Bradyrhizobium diazoefficiens: one gene and its partner. The protein of the gene in region 1 interacts with the protein of each later gene in a pairwise test. Links are inferred from orthologs where the notes say so. Each region holds a gene or a part of one and is shown on either strand. Other genes may lie near its edges.

The links. Proteins that work in one complex are often made in the same cells at the same time.
Region 2: the proteins of phnG (region 1) and JJE66_RS34015 interact in binary tests that used the Escherichia coli proteins (3 or more experiments, as listed by UniProt). The link is inferred for Bradyrhizobium diazoefficiens from one-to-one orthologs.

What each region holds. Positions count from the first base shown.
Region 1 is NZ_JAENXS010000001.1:2,883,547-2,890,951, reverse strand. Bases 2,369-5,279 are described here. They hold phnG (phosphonate C-P lyase system protein PhnG), read right to left. Parts: upstream 4,076-5,279; coding sequence 3,662-4,075; downstream 2,369-3,661. Other genes in these bases: phnE (phosphonate ABC transporter, permease protein PhnE), read right to left, coding at 5,096-5,279; phnF (phosphonate metabolism transcriptional regulator PhnF), read left to right, coding at 4,246-4,974; phnH (phosphonate C-P lyase system protein PhnH), read right to left, coding at 3,049-3,657; JJE66_RS13640 (carbon-phosphorus lyase complex subunit PhnI), read right to left, coding at 2,369-3,045. In the rest of the region: phosphonate C-P lyase system protein PhnL, read right to left, coding at 1-224; phosphonate C-P lyase system protein PhnK, read right to left, coding at 247-1,044; JJE66_RS13645 (alpha-D-ribose 1-methylphosphonate 5-phosphate C-P-lyase PhnJ), read right to left, coding at 1,037-1,933; more of JJE66_RS13640, read right to left, coding at 1,930-2,368; more of phnE, read right to left, coding at 5,280-5,941; phosphonate ABC transporter, permease protein PhnE, read right to left, coding at 5,938-6,822; phnD (phosphonate ABC transporter substrate-binding protein), read right to left, coding at 6,894-7,405. UniProt on the Escherichia coli protein: Together with PhnH, PhnI and PhnL is required for the transfer of the ribose triphosphate moiety from ATP to methyl phosphonate.
Region 2 is NZ_JAENXS010000003.1:572,876-579,299, reverse strand. The notes cover bases 913-3,911. They hold JJE66_RS34015 (sugar ABC transporter ATP-binding protein), read right to left. Parts: upstream 3,175-3,911; coding sequence 1,651-3,174; downstream 913-1,650. Other genes in these bases: xylB (xylulokinase), read right to left, coding at 3,307-3,911; JJE66_RS34020 (ABC transporter permease subunit), read right to left, coding at 913-1,658. In the rest of the region: JJE66_RS34025 (ABC transporter substrate-binding protein), read right to left, coding at 1-517; more of JJE66_RS34020, read right to left, coding at 618-912; more of xylB, read right to left, coding at 3,912-4,752; JJE66_RS34005 (glucose/quinate/shikimate family membrane-bound PQQ-dependent dehydrogenase), read left to right, coding at 4,985-6,424. UniProt on the Escherichia coli protein: Part of the ABC transporter complex RbsABC involved in ribose import. Responsible for energy coupling to the transport system.

The DNA of each region.
Region 1 (7,405 bases):
GTGCCGCGATGGCGGATGCCGATGCGGCCGCTATCGCAGCGATAATTGCCGAAGATCATCTTCAGGATAGACGATTTGCCGGCGCCGGACGGGCCGGACAGGACGACACATTCGCCGGGGTCGACGTGAAACGTCACACCGCTGACGACAGGCAATTCGATGCCGCCTTGCAGGTGCATCGTAAAGGTCTTCTTGGCGTCGGCGATGTCGATCATGGCGGTCATAGGAAGGCTCATCTTGGAAGGCTTATGGCGGCAGAATCGAGGAAACGAGGAGTTGCGTATAGGGCTCGCGCGGATCGTCGAGCACCTGGTCGGTGAGACCGGTCTCGATGACGCGGCCGCCCTTCATCACCATCACGCGATGCGACAATAGCCGCGCGACCGCGAGATCGTGGGTGACGATGATAACGGCGAGATTCAGCTCGGCGACGAGGCTGCGCAGGAGGTCGAGCAGACGCGCCTGCACGGAGACATCGAGGCCGCCGGTCGGCTCGTCCATGAACACCAGCCGCGGCTCGGTGACGAGGTTGCGGGCGATCTGGAGGCGCTGGCGCATGCCGCCGGAATAGGTGCGCGGCGCATCGTCGATACGCCCGACGTCGATCTCGACGCGGCTGAGCCAGTCGGATGCAGTGTCGCGGATACGGCCGTAGTGATTCCACCCGACCGCCATCAGCCGCTCACCGACATTGGCGCCAGCCGAGACCGCCATGCGCAGCCCCTGCGCGGGATCCTGGTGCACAAAGCCCCAATCGGTGCGGAACAGGAAGCGCCGCTCGGCTTCACCGAGCGCGGCGAGATCGCGGGTGATGCCGTCGCGCATCCGATACGACACCTGCCCGCCGCTGGCGGCGAGCTGGCCCGACAGGAGCTGCAGCAGCGTCGACTTGCCGGAGCCGGATTCGCCGACGATCGCCAGCACTTCGCCGGGATAGAGCGAGAACGAGACGTCACGGCACGCAGCAATGCGGCCGTAGGACTTGCTGAGGCTTTCCGCGACCAGCAGCGGCTGATCGGTTTCGAGCAGATCTTGATCAGCCATTTGCACCCCCCTGTGCCTTGCCCTTGTAGGGCGCAGCACTCAAGGCGCCGTGATGGCCGGCGGCCTGACGTCCCTCGCAATAATCGGTGTCCGAGCAGACGAACATGCGGCTGCCCTGGTCGTCGGTGACGATCTCGTCGAGGTAGGAATTCTCGGCGGCGCACAGTGCACAGGGCGCGTTGAAGCGGTAGGGCTCGAACGGGTGATCCTCGAAATCGAGCGACACCACCTGAGTATAGGGCGGGATCGCATAGATGCGCTTCTCGCGGCCCGCGCCGAACAATTGCAGCGCCGGGCAATTGTCCATCTTGGGATTGTCGAATTTCGGCGTCGGCGACGGGTCCATCACGTAGCGCGCGTTCACCTTCACCGGGTAGGCGTAGGCGGTCGCAATATGGCCGAAGCGCGCGATGTCCTCGTAAAGCTTCACATGCATCAGGCCGTATTCGGCGAGCGCATGCATGCGCCGTGTCTCGGTCTCGCGCGGCTCGAGAAAACGCAGCGGCTCCGGGATCGGCACCTGATAGACCAGCACCTGGTTTGCGTGCAGCGACGTCTCGGGAATTCGGTGACGGGTCTGGATCACCGTTGCCTCGTCCGTCGACGTCGTCGTGGCCACGCCGGCGGTCTTGGCGAAGAATTTGCGGATCGAGATCGCGTTGGTGGTGTCGTCGGAGCCCTGGTCGATCACCTTCAGCACGTCCTGCGGCCCCAGGATCGCGGCCGTCACCTGCACGCCTCCGGTGCCCCAACCATAGGGCATCGGCATTTCGCGGCTGGCGAACGGCACCTGATAGCCGGGGATCGCGATCGCCTTCAGGATCGCGCGGCGGATCATCCGCTTGGTCTGTTCGTCGAGATAGGCGAAGTTGTAGGCGGGCGCGTTCATTCCGCGGCCTCCTTCATGGCGTCGGTGGCGTTGGCCTCGTTCGAGGCTTCAGCGAATTCCTTGCGCAGCTTGCGCAGAAGGCCGAGCTCGGACTGGAAGTCGACATAGTGCGGCAGCTTGAGATGCTCGACGAAGCCGGTCGCCTGGACGTTGTCCGAATGTGACATGACGAATTCTTCATCTTGCGCCGGGGCTCCCACCTCTTCCCCGAGCTCGCGGGCGCGAAGCGCCCGATCGACCAGCGCCATTGACATGGTCTTGCGCTCGCTCTGGCCGAAGGCAAGGCCGTAACCACGGGTGAAGCACGGCGCTTCCGTCACTGAGCCCTTGAACTGGTTGACCATCTGGCACTCGGTCAGCTCGATCGAGCCGAGCGGAACGGCGAAGCCGACGTCCTCTGCCAAGTATTCGACCTCGACCCCGCCGAAGCGGATCTCGCCGGCGAAGGGATGGTTGCGGCCATAGCCGCGCTGGGTGGAGTAGCCCATCGCCAGCAGAAAGCCTTCATCGCCGCGGGCGAGATTTTGCAGGCGCAAATCGCGGTCGGCCGGGAAATTCAGTGGCTCGCGGGTCAGATCGCCGACGCTGGCGCCGTCTTCGGCTTGCGGCGAGGTCTCGATCAGCCCGTCGCGGCCGAGAATATCGGTCACGCGCGGCGTCGGCGCGGTCGAGGCTTCGACCACAGCCGGCGGTTCCGGGACAAACCCTTCGGCCAGCGAGGGATCGAGCAGGCGATGGGTGTAGTCGAAGGTCGGCCCGAGGATCTGGCCGCCGGGAATGTCCTTGAAGGTCGACGACACCCGCCGCTGCACCCGCATGGCGCCGGTGTCGACCGGCTCGCTGGCGCCGAAGCGCGGTAAGGTGGCACGGAAGGCGCGGACCAGGAAGATCGCCTCGATCAGATCGCCGCGCGCCTGCTTGATCGCCAGCGCCGCGAGCTCGCGGTCATAGAGCGAGCCCTCGCTCATGACGCGATCGACGGCGAGCCCGAGCTGCTCCGAGATCTGGTCGAGGGAGATTTCCGCAACGCTTTGGTCGCCGCGGCGCGCATTGGCGAGCAGGCGATGGGCGTTCTCGATGGCCCGTTCGCCGCCTTTGACTGCGACATACATGCGTCAGCCTCCCTTACTCACGATTCGCGTGGTGCGCGGGACCGCAACCACGGCGTCATCGGCGACCAGAACCAAATCGATGCCACGCGGAAACAGCGTCTCGTTGAAACGCAACTGCTCGAACAGATCGAAGGGCTTGATCGAGGCCTGGAGCGTCGCGACACCGTCGATGCCGGGGCCGCGCAGCTCAAAGCTCCGTCCTCTGTCCAGGCTCTCGACCTGAATGATCACCGTGGTCGAACGATCCGGATATTCGTTGGTACCGAGCGCGAAGCGCTCGAGCGGCGGAAGCAGAACGCCATCACTGATCAACGCGAAGGCCGCGATCGACGAATCCTGCACCACCGGCGCGCCGGTGTGGAACTTCAGCCATTTCGTCACGTCGGAGCTTTCCGACATCCGCGCATCGAGCCAGAGCGGCGTGTCGTGATCGAACAGTGTCAGCGCGATTGCGGCGGTACCGCGCATCATCGCCCCTGCTGTTCCCGCCATCGGCACGATGCGCTGGACCGAGCCCGGTCGCGCCATCGCGTCCATGACCGAGCGAAAGGTGGATTGCGCCGACAACACCTTGTCGACGAAGCCGGGCGGCAGTTCCGCAATCGTGGTCATGGCCTCACCCCTCACCGCGCACCATGGTGTAGAAATCAACCTTCGTCGCAGCGGTCTCTTCCGCCGCCTGCTTGCGGCGAATCATAAGCTGCTCGCGCAACGGCGCGATAACGTCGCGCTCCACGAGTCCACCGAAATCCCGCGACTGCACCAGCGCGTCGCACAAGGCGATCAGCCGCGCCTTCTCGCCATCGCGCCCGAGCGTGTAGCCAAAGCCGACCTCGCCGCTCGCAAGCCGCACCGCCGCGCGCGACACCGTTGCCTCGCCGAGATTGAACGGCGCGCCGTCGCCGCCGACCCGGCCGCGCAGCATTACCAATCCGTTCTCCGGCACACGCAAATCCTGATGGCCGGGCAAAGCGATAGCGCGGAGGCGAGCGGCGATCTCGCCCGCCTCCGCGTGCGCCAGCACGGCCATGGCGGCCTGGCGCTGGGCTTGCTGGGTATTGTGAGGGGTCACCGATCCACCGAACGTTTCGACACAACTTGCCGAATTCAAGTTGTCTATGATAATAGACAACTTGATACGAGAGCACCATGACTGTTTCGTGACAAAGCTGTGATTTCTGGGCTAGGCTCGCCGGCGACATGAGCATGCAGGACACCGCCTCTTCAGGCGTCGCGCTGTGGCGCCTCGTTGCCGACGGCATCGAACGCGGCATCGCCGACGGCCGCTTTGCCGCCGGCGACAAGCTGCCGGGCGAGATGGAGATCGCCGAGACCTATCGCGTCAATCGCCATACCGTGCGGCGCGCGCTGGCGGCGCTCGCCGAGCGCGGCATTGTGCGCGCAGAGCGCGGCAGCGGAACCTACGTCGAGGCGCAGAAGCTCGCCTATCCGCTGCGCTCGCGCACACGCTTTTCCGAGATCGTCGGCGCCGACGGTCGCGAGCCACACGGCCGGCTGATCGAGGCGACCGATGATGTCGCGACCCGCGAACTCGCGCGCGAGCTCGGCTTGAAGGTCGGCGCGCCGCTGCTCCGGATCGAAGCAATACGTTTGGCCGACCGCACGCCGATCTGCGTTTCCACCACCTGGCTGTCGGCGGAGCTGTTCCCGGGCGCGGGCGATGTGTTTGCCGCAACGCGCTCGATGACGAAGCTGCTCGAGCATTACGGTGTCCGCGACTACCGCCGCGGCGCCACCCGGATCACCGGCGGCATCGTCGATGCCACCGACGCCGCGCGGCTCGATCTGCCGCTCGGACGGCCGATCCTGATTGTCGACGCCACCGACCTCGATCCCGACCGCAAGCCGCTGTTGACCAAGCACTCGCGCTTTGCCGCCGAGCGGGTGGAGTTTCTGGTGGAATCGTAGGGTGGGTTAGCCCTCGGCTGCGCGAAGCGCAGTCCGAAGGCGTAACCCACCTCTTCTGTCTCCGTGGAAATAGACAATGGTGGGTTACGCCTCCGGCTAACCCGCCCTACGGCACCTTTGCTCAGGCGATCGCCCGCCGCCCAATGATCGCGAAGCGCAGCTTGCCCGAGATGAAATCGATCGCGGCGACCGCAATCAAGATCATCAGGATCAGGAACGACACTTTCTGCCATTCCAGCACGCGGATCTGTTCGGCGAGCTGGAGACCGATGCCGCCGGCACCGACAATGCCGATGATGGTGGCTGAGCGTGTGTTCGACTCGATGAAATAGAGCACCTGGCCGGCGATCACCGGCAGCACCTGCGGCATCAGGCCGAAGCGGATTTCGTGCAGCGCGCTGCCGCCGGAGGCGCGGATGCCCTCGACCTGCTTCTGGTCGGCGCCCTCGATCGCCTCCGAGAACAGCTTTCCGAAGGCGCCGAAATCAGACACCGCGATCGCGAGCACGCCGGCGAACGGGCCGAGGCCGACGACGTTGATCCAGACCAGCGCCCAGATCAGCGTATCGACGCCGCGGATCGAATCGAGGAAACGCCGGATGGGAAAGCGGACGATGCCCGGCACGACATTGCGCGCAGCAAACAGGCTGACCGGCAGCGCCAGCAGCGCCGCCAGCGTGGTGCCGAGCAGCGCAATCGACAGCGTCTCGCCCATTGCCTTCAAGTACAGCGGCAGCGACGAGCCCGGATCGGGCGGAATCATCATCATGCTGATCCAGCCGAGCTGGCTCAACCCCGAGATCAGGCGAGACGGCGAAAAATCGAGATCGACCAGGCCGAATGCGAAGATCGCGAGCGCAGCGACGAGCATCGAGGGCGTCGCCAGACGCGACGACGCCGGCCGGTTGAAGACATCGGGATAGCGCGCGCGGATCTGCGCGGTGTCGACTTGCGGCGGCTTGCTCACGTCCGCGCCTCCCTGCCGAACAGGCGGCCGCGCACCCAGCCAGTCGTGATGTCGATCAGGAAGACGGTCACGATGATGGTCACGAGGATGGCGCTGACGTCGGAATAGTAGAACTTGCGGATCGCGACGATCAGCTCCTGTCCGATGCCGCCGGCGCCGACAAAGCCCATCACCGAGGCCTCGCGGACATTGATCTCGAAGCGCAACAGCGCGTAGCTGGCATAGCCGGCCGAGACCTGCGGCAGGATCGCAAAGCGCATGCAGGATACCCAGCTCGCACCGGTGGAGCGGATGCCCTCGACCGGCTTCATGTCGGCGTTCTCGACGATCTCCGAGAACTGCTTGCCGAGCGCGCCGGTGGAGTGAATGGCAATCGCGAGCACGCCCGCCATCGGCCCGAGCCCGAAGGCGATCACGAAGATCAGCGCGAAGACGATGCCGGGCACGGTGCGGGCGAATTCAAGCAGGCGCCGCACCGTGAAGCGCAGCCAGATGGCAGGCGAGGTGTTTTCAGCCGCGAAGAAATTGAGCAGGAAGGCGAGGACGGCGCCGATCAGCGTGCCGACATAGCTGATCAACAGCGTCTCGCCGAGCAGTTTTAGCCACTTGTGCCAGCCCCAGAACCACTCGCCGAAATTGGTCCAGACCCGTTGTCCGCTGTCGAGGGTGAGGATGCGATCGAAATAGCTGATGAAATGACCGAAATAGGTGAAGAGGGTGCGCAGATTGACCTCGGCGCCGATCGAGGCCACGATCAGCGCAGCCACGAATAGAGCGAGGCCTGCCAGCAACCGCAGACGTTTGCGCGCAACCGCCTTGCGGTAGGCGGCGTTGAGGGCGGCGAGCTGCTGCTCGGGTAGGATCGCAACCGCAATCGTCATCGATGACAGGGTCCATCAAGAAAAAGAGCCGGGTCCATCGACCCGGCTCGAGGTGCGTCGTCCCGACGAAATCAGGATGCCTTCTTGCGCAAAGCGTCGACGAACTTAATCAGCTCGATGGTCTTGTTGTAGTCGTCGTTGGCGATCGGCTCCCACGGCTTGTTCTTGCCGTCGGAGAGCTTCTTGAACGCCTCGGGATCCTTCTGCGCCGCGTCGAGGAAGGCTTTCTTGATCGCGGCCTTCATGTCGTCGGGCAGATCGCTGAGATAGGCGTAGGGCGAGTTGATGATGAGTTCGGACTTCACGATGATGCGGAAGTCTTCCTTCTTCATCACGGTGCCGTCGGTTGACTTCACCATGCCCTTGTTGAGCATGCGGGTCAGGTTGGAATCGTCGTCGGCGTTCCACCAGTTGGCAGCGACATCGACGGTGCCCTGTGCCAGCGCCAGCACGGCATTCTCGTGGCTGCCGGTGAAGACGACCTTGGAGAAGTAGGCGTCGGGATCGATGCCCATCGCGTTCAGCTTGAACCGGGGCATGTTGTTGCCCGAGGTCGAGTTCGGGTCGACCAGGCCGAGATTCT
Region 2 (6,424 bases), on another replicon or contig:
GCACGTTCTTGCAGCCGGTGACGCGGTCGATCACGGCCGAGACCTGCGGTCCGTTCTCGATAATGACGTCGCCCTTGCCCCCGAGCTTGTCGACGATGTACTGGCAGGAGATCTCGCCGGCCTGGACGTTGTTGGTGGTCACGGTGGCATCGGCGCCTTCGGCCGCGGTGTCGACCGCGACGACGACGATACCCGCCGCCTGCGCCTTCTTGATCGCAGGCCCGATCGCCTTGGGATCACCGGGGTTCAACAGGATCAGATCGACGCCGGCGGCGATGAAATTGTCGATCTGGGTGACCTGCTTGCCGAGATCGTATTCGAAGCCGACGGTGGTGATCTTCACATTGGGATTGGTCTTCTTGGCCTCGAACTCGGCGCCCTTCGACAAGGCGACGAAGAACGGGTTGCCCATCGACCCCAGCGAGACGCCGATCGACTTGAGCTCCTTGGCGAAAGACGGCGCGGTGGTCAGGGCAAGCGCCATCGCGGCGCCGGCGAGCGTGGTCATCTTCAACATTGGCTTCCTCCCTGGTCTGTCCTCATCCCCGACACGGCAGACCAGTTGCCGTAACGGAATCTCGCAGCGCGCCCCGATCCCTTAGGTTCTCGCGGAGCCTTCAAGTTCTGGCCGAGCCTTGCAGCCGATAGCGATCCAGCGCGACGGCGCCGATGATCACCAGCCCCTTGATCACATATTGCCAGATGTCGGAAACGCCGGTGAGGATGAGGCCGTTCGAGAGCACGGCGATGATCAGCGCGCCGACCAGCGTCCCCCAGATCGACCCGATGCCGCCGACGAACGAGGTGCCGCCGAGGATCACCGCGGTGATGGCGTCGAGCTCGTAGCTCTGTCCGAGCTGCAAGCCGTTGGCCGCATAGAGCCGCGCCGCCTGCATGCCGCCCCCGAGCCCGGCCAGCAGCCCCGACACGCCATAGACGAAGATCAGAACGGCCCAGACCTTGATGCCGGCAAGCCGCGCCGCGCTTTCATTGCCGCCGACAGCATAGATGTGCACGCCGAGCACGGTTCGGCGCAGCACCAGCCACGAAACGAGGATGACGAGCAAAGCGATCACCGAGAGCCACGGGATCGACGCCACACCGGGAATGAGCGTCAGCGAGCCGTTGCCGATGAAGGCATAGGGAATCGACGGATTGAACACCGTGGTGTCGGCGCCGAGCAGCCGCGCCAGGCCGCGCACGGCGGTGAGCGAGCCCAGCGTGACGATGAAGGGCGGCAGCCGCAGCAGAGCGATCAACGCGCCATTGACGACGCCGAAGCCGAGGCCGGTGAGAACGGCGGCCGGCAGCCACAGCGCACCTAACTCGGGCAATTTCGACATCGTCAGGCCGGCCATCGCGGACGCCGCCAGGATCGAGCCGACCGAGAGATCGATGCCGCCAGTGAGGATGACGAAGGTCATGCCCGCGGCGAGCACGGTGTTGACCGCGGCCTGCTGCAGGACGATGCCGAGATTCTGTCCGGTGAAGAAACGGCCATCCGATAAATAATGAAAGCCGGCGCACAATAGCAGCAGCACCGGCAGCATGCCGGCGGCGCGGATCAGGAGCCTGACGCGCTGGCGCTTCGTCGCCTGGGCGGCGGCAAGGCCGTTTGCGGTGGCCGCCTTCGCCTGCGTCGATCCGTTGTCAGGCATCGAGATGCTCCGTTCCCGTGGCGAGGGCCATGATGTCTTCCTGAGCGAGCGGCGCCGCCTCGGTTCGCCTGACCTCGCCCGCGACAAGTCCCGACCGCATCACGATGACCCGATCGCAGATGCCGATGATTTCCGGGAGATCGGACGAGATGACGAGGATCGCGGTGCCGGCCTTGGCGAGATTGTCGATGATCGAATAGATCTCGGACTTGGCGCCGACGTCAACACCGCGCGTCGGCTCGTCGAGGATCAGGACCTTTGGCGCGATGGCGAGAAGCCGCGACAGCAGGACCTTCTGCTGGTTGCCGCCGGACAGGCCCCCTGCGGGGACACCGACATTGGTGGCGCGGATGCTCAGTCCCACAAAGGCCCGGTCGGCCCGCTCGCGCGCCTTGTCGCGATCCAAGAGCCAGCCGAGCTTGGCATCGCGTCCGAGCACGGCGAGATTGATGTTGTCCAGACAGGACATGTCGAGGAACAGGCCGAGTGCCTTCCTGTCCTCGGTCAAATAGGCGATGCCCGCCTCGAGCGCCTCGCCGGGGGTGCGGATCTCGATCGGGCGGCCTTCAAGCTCGAGACGGCCGGAAATTCTCGGAGCCGCGCCGATGATGAGATGCGCAAGCTCGGTGCGACCGGCGCCGATCAGGCCGGCAAGCCCCACCACCTCGCCCGCATGCACAGTGAACGAGCAGCCTTTGACGCGCTGCCCGTCCGCCATGTCGATGGCTGTGAGCACGGGGTGCCCCCTCTCGGCCCCGGAATCGTGATCCTTCTTATAGAAGGATGAGACATCGCGCCCGACCATCATGCGCACGATGGCATCGGCGCGGATATCCTGCTTGTCGAGCGAGCCGACCAGGCGGCCGTCGCGCAACACGGTGACGCGATCCCCGAGCGCATAGACCTCGTCCATGCGGTGCGAGATGTAGATGATGGCGAGTCCCTCCGCGCGGAGTTGCCGGATCAGCGCAAACAGCCGTTCGCTCTCGCCGGCCGACAACGCGGTGGTCGGCTCGTCCATGATCAGGATTTTCGAGCGCGCGTGCAGCGCACGCGCGATCTCGACGAGCTGGCGCTGCCCCATGGAGAGATGCGCCACCAACGTCGACGGCAGGAAGTCCGCGCCCAACCGCTCCAGGATCGGGCCGACGCCCTCGCGCATGACACCGCGCGCCAGAAATCCCGAACGGGAGACCTCGCGGCCGAGATAAATATTCTCCGCGACGCTCAGATTGGGAGCCAGAGAGAGCTCCTGATAGATGATCGAGATGCCCGCGGCCCGCCCGCCGAGCGGACCTTCGATGCGCACCGGCTTACCCTCGATGCGGATCTCGCCGCCGGGATCGGGCCGGTAGGCCCCCGACAGGATTTTCATGAGGGTCGACTTGCCCGCGCCATTCTCGCCCATCAGGGCATGAATCTCGCCGGCATAGACGGTCAGGTCGACCGCGCGCAGCGCCTTGATGGCGAAGAAGGATTTTGAAACTCCCCGCATCTCGAGGATCGGATCGTTCATCCTGCCTCCCGCCGCACAATGTTGCGTTTCCCGTCCGCGTCTCCATTTTTTTAAAGCGCGGTCTACGCATTAAACAAAAGGCCGCGGCGCAGGGCAACAGCGAACAGTCAGAAATTCGGGGGCGAAGCGATGCTAGTGGCGCGGCCGATACAGTTCGCGCCAGCCGGGAAGCCGTTCGGCATAGGCTTCGACCAGCGCGCGCTCCGGTTCGAAGGTCTCGATCCGTTGCGGGGCCGTACAGACGGTGGCGATTGCCTCGCCGGTGACAGCAAGCCGCCCTAATCTCGCCGCACCAAACGCTGCGCCCGTTTCACCTTCGGCAAAGCGATGGATCGGAACGTTCAGAACGTTGGCCAACACTGACAGCCAGAACCGGGACCGCGATCCGCCGCCGATGACATCGGCCTCCGCGACCGAGATGCCGGCCGCGGCGAGCGAGTCCCGGCAATCCGCGAGCGCGAAGGCAACGCCTTCGAGCACAGCCTGCACGATCGCCGCGCGGTCGGTGCCGTGGCTCAAACCTTCGAACATGCCGCGCACGACGGGGTCGTCATGCGGCGTTCGCTCGCCCGCGAGATAAGGCAGGAAGCTCACCGGAGACGGCGCCTGCGGGCGCGACCCCAGCGGCGCCAGCAGTTCGGCCTCGGCGGCGCCGAACAGGCGCGCGACCCAGGCCAGACAGGAGGCCGCCGAGAGGATCGCGCCGGCCTGAATCCACATGCGGGGGATCGCGTGGCAGAACGTGTGGACCACGCGGTCCGGATTGGCGGCAACATGGCTTGTCGGCGCCAGCAAGGCGCCTGAGGTTCCCAGCGAAATGAACGCGGTTCCTGGCCTGATTGCGCCGATGCCGATGGCGCCCGCGGGATTGTCGCCGGCCCCGCCCGCGATCATCGGGCACCTCGCCATGCCCCAGCGCTGCGCCAGCTCGCTGCGCAGCGTTGCCGCGGGCGCGCAGCCCTCGACCAGGCTCGGCATGTGCGCGCGCGACAGGCCGGTCGCAGCCAGTGCGGCATCCGACCAGTCCCGTCGCGCCACGTCGAGCCAGAGCGATCCCGATGCATCCGAGACGTCCTCGATCGCCTCGCCTGCCAGGACCAGCCGCAGATAGGCCTTCGGCATCAGGACGCGTGTTGTCGCCGCAAAAATCTCAGGCTCGTGCGTGGCAATCCAGAGCAGTTTTGGCGCCGTGAAGCCGGGCATCGCCTTGTTGCCCGTCGTCGCACGCAAGGCGGGCCAGCGCTGTTCCAGAATGCGGCACTCCGCGGCGGAGCGTCCGTCGTTCCAGAGGATGCAAGGCCGCAACGGCGTGTCGTTCGCATCGAGCAGCGTGGCACCATGCATCTGGCCGGACAGCCCGATGCCTTCGACCGCCGCCAGCTCTTTTCCATGTGACGCCTTCAAGGCGTCCAGCGTGGCAAAGGTCGCTTCGATCCACTGGGCGGGATCCTGCTCGAAATAGCCTGATAGCGGCGAGGCGATCGTCAGCGCCCGGCTCTGGCTCGCAATCACCCGCTGGGCGCTATCGACGAGAACCGTCTTGACCGCGGAGGTGCCGAGATCGATGCCGAGATACATGGTGGGTGTGGTTCCAAAGATTTAGCGGCGACTGCGGACACTTGTTGTTGAACATGTCGCCTGCATTTTGAAGAACTTCGCTCTTGGATGCTTCTGCGCGAGGATGTCACATAAACGCAGCACTTTGAAGGTTGTCAGTTGTGGTTGAGTGGACCACAGTCCTTGATGGTGGAGGTCGCCTGTTGCGCTTGCGCTGCACAGACGCCATCCGTTTTTCCGCGCCGGAGCAGCCATGCAGCGATCCAGGGCAGTCTTTATCACGGCTCTCATCTACGCTCTGATCGGTCTGGTGCTCGCGGGCGGCGGCCTCTGGCTCGCCGCATTGGGCGGATCGATCTTCTATGTCATCCTCGGCGTCGGCATTCTCGCCACCGGTGCGTTGCTGCTCGCACGGCGCCGTTCGGCGCTCTGGCTGTTTGCGGTCGTGCTGGTCGGCACGCTGGCGTGGGCCGTCTATGAGGTGCAATTCGACTGGTGGCCGCTCGCATCGCGCGGCGACATCGTCTTCCCGATGGCGCTCTGGCTTCTCACGCCAGTGATCGTGCGCGGGCTGCTGCGAGACGAGCCGGTGTCTTACCGAAACGCGACGCTGCCACTCTGGATCGGCGTGGTCGCGACTTCGGTCGTCCTCGTGGTCGCGCTTCTGTCCAGCTATCACGATATCAACGGCACGATCGCCGAATCCGGTTCTGCCGTGCAGCAAAGCGAGGCCGACCCGCAGCCGGATGGCGATTGGCGGGCGTATGGACGCACGCAATTCGGTCAGCGCTATTCGCCGCTGAAACAGATCACGCCTGACAATGTCGGCAACCTCAAGGTCGCCTGGACCTTCCGCACCGGCGACATGCCGACACCAAACGATTCCGGCGAGACCACTTTCGAAGTCACGCCGATCAAGGTGCGCGACACACTCTATCTCTGTTCACAGCACCAGGTGCTGTTTGCGCTCGACGCCAAGACCGGCAAGGAACGTTGGCGATACGATCCCAAGCTGGTGTTCAACAAGACGTTCCAGCACATGACCTGCCGCGGGGTCTCCTACCACGAAACCGCGGCGGGCGCCGTCGACAGCAGCGGCAGTCCCGCGCCCGCCGAATGCCCGCGGCGGATTTTCCTGCCCGTCAATGACGGGCGCATGATCGCCCTCGATGCCGACAGCGGCAAGCTTTGCGACAGTTTTGGCGATCATGGCAGCCTGGACCTCCAGCAGGGGATGGGGATCAAGACGGCGGGCTTCTTCGAGCCGACGTCACCGCCTGTGGTCAGTGACAAGATTCTCGTCGTCGCCGCCGCGGTGATCGACAATTATGCGGTCGAAGTTCCTTCAGGTGTGATCCGCGGCTTCGACGTCTACACCGGCAAGCTGGTTTGGGCCTGGGACTCCGGCGCGGCGGACGAGAATGAGCTGCCGTCGCCGACGCGGCACTACACCAACGGTTCGCCGAATTCATGGATCACGGCCTCGTTCGATCCGAAACTGAACCTCGTCTACATCCCCACCGGCAATAACGGGCCCGACATCTGGGGCGGCAATCGCAATGCGCTGGTCGAGCGCTATTCCAGCTCGATCGTTGCGCTGGACGTCAATACCGGGAAACGCGCCTGGTCGTACCAGACCGTGCATCATGATCTCTGGGACATGGATGTGCCCTCACAACCGACCTTGGTCGAT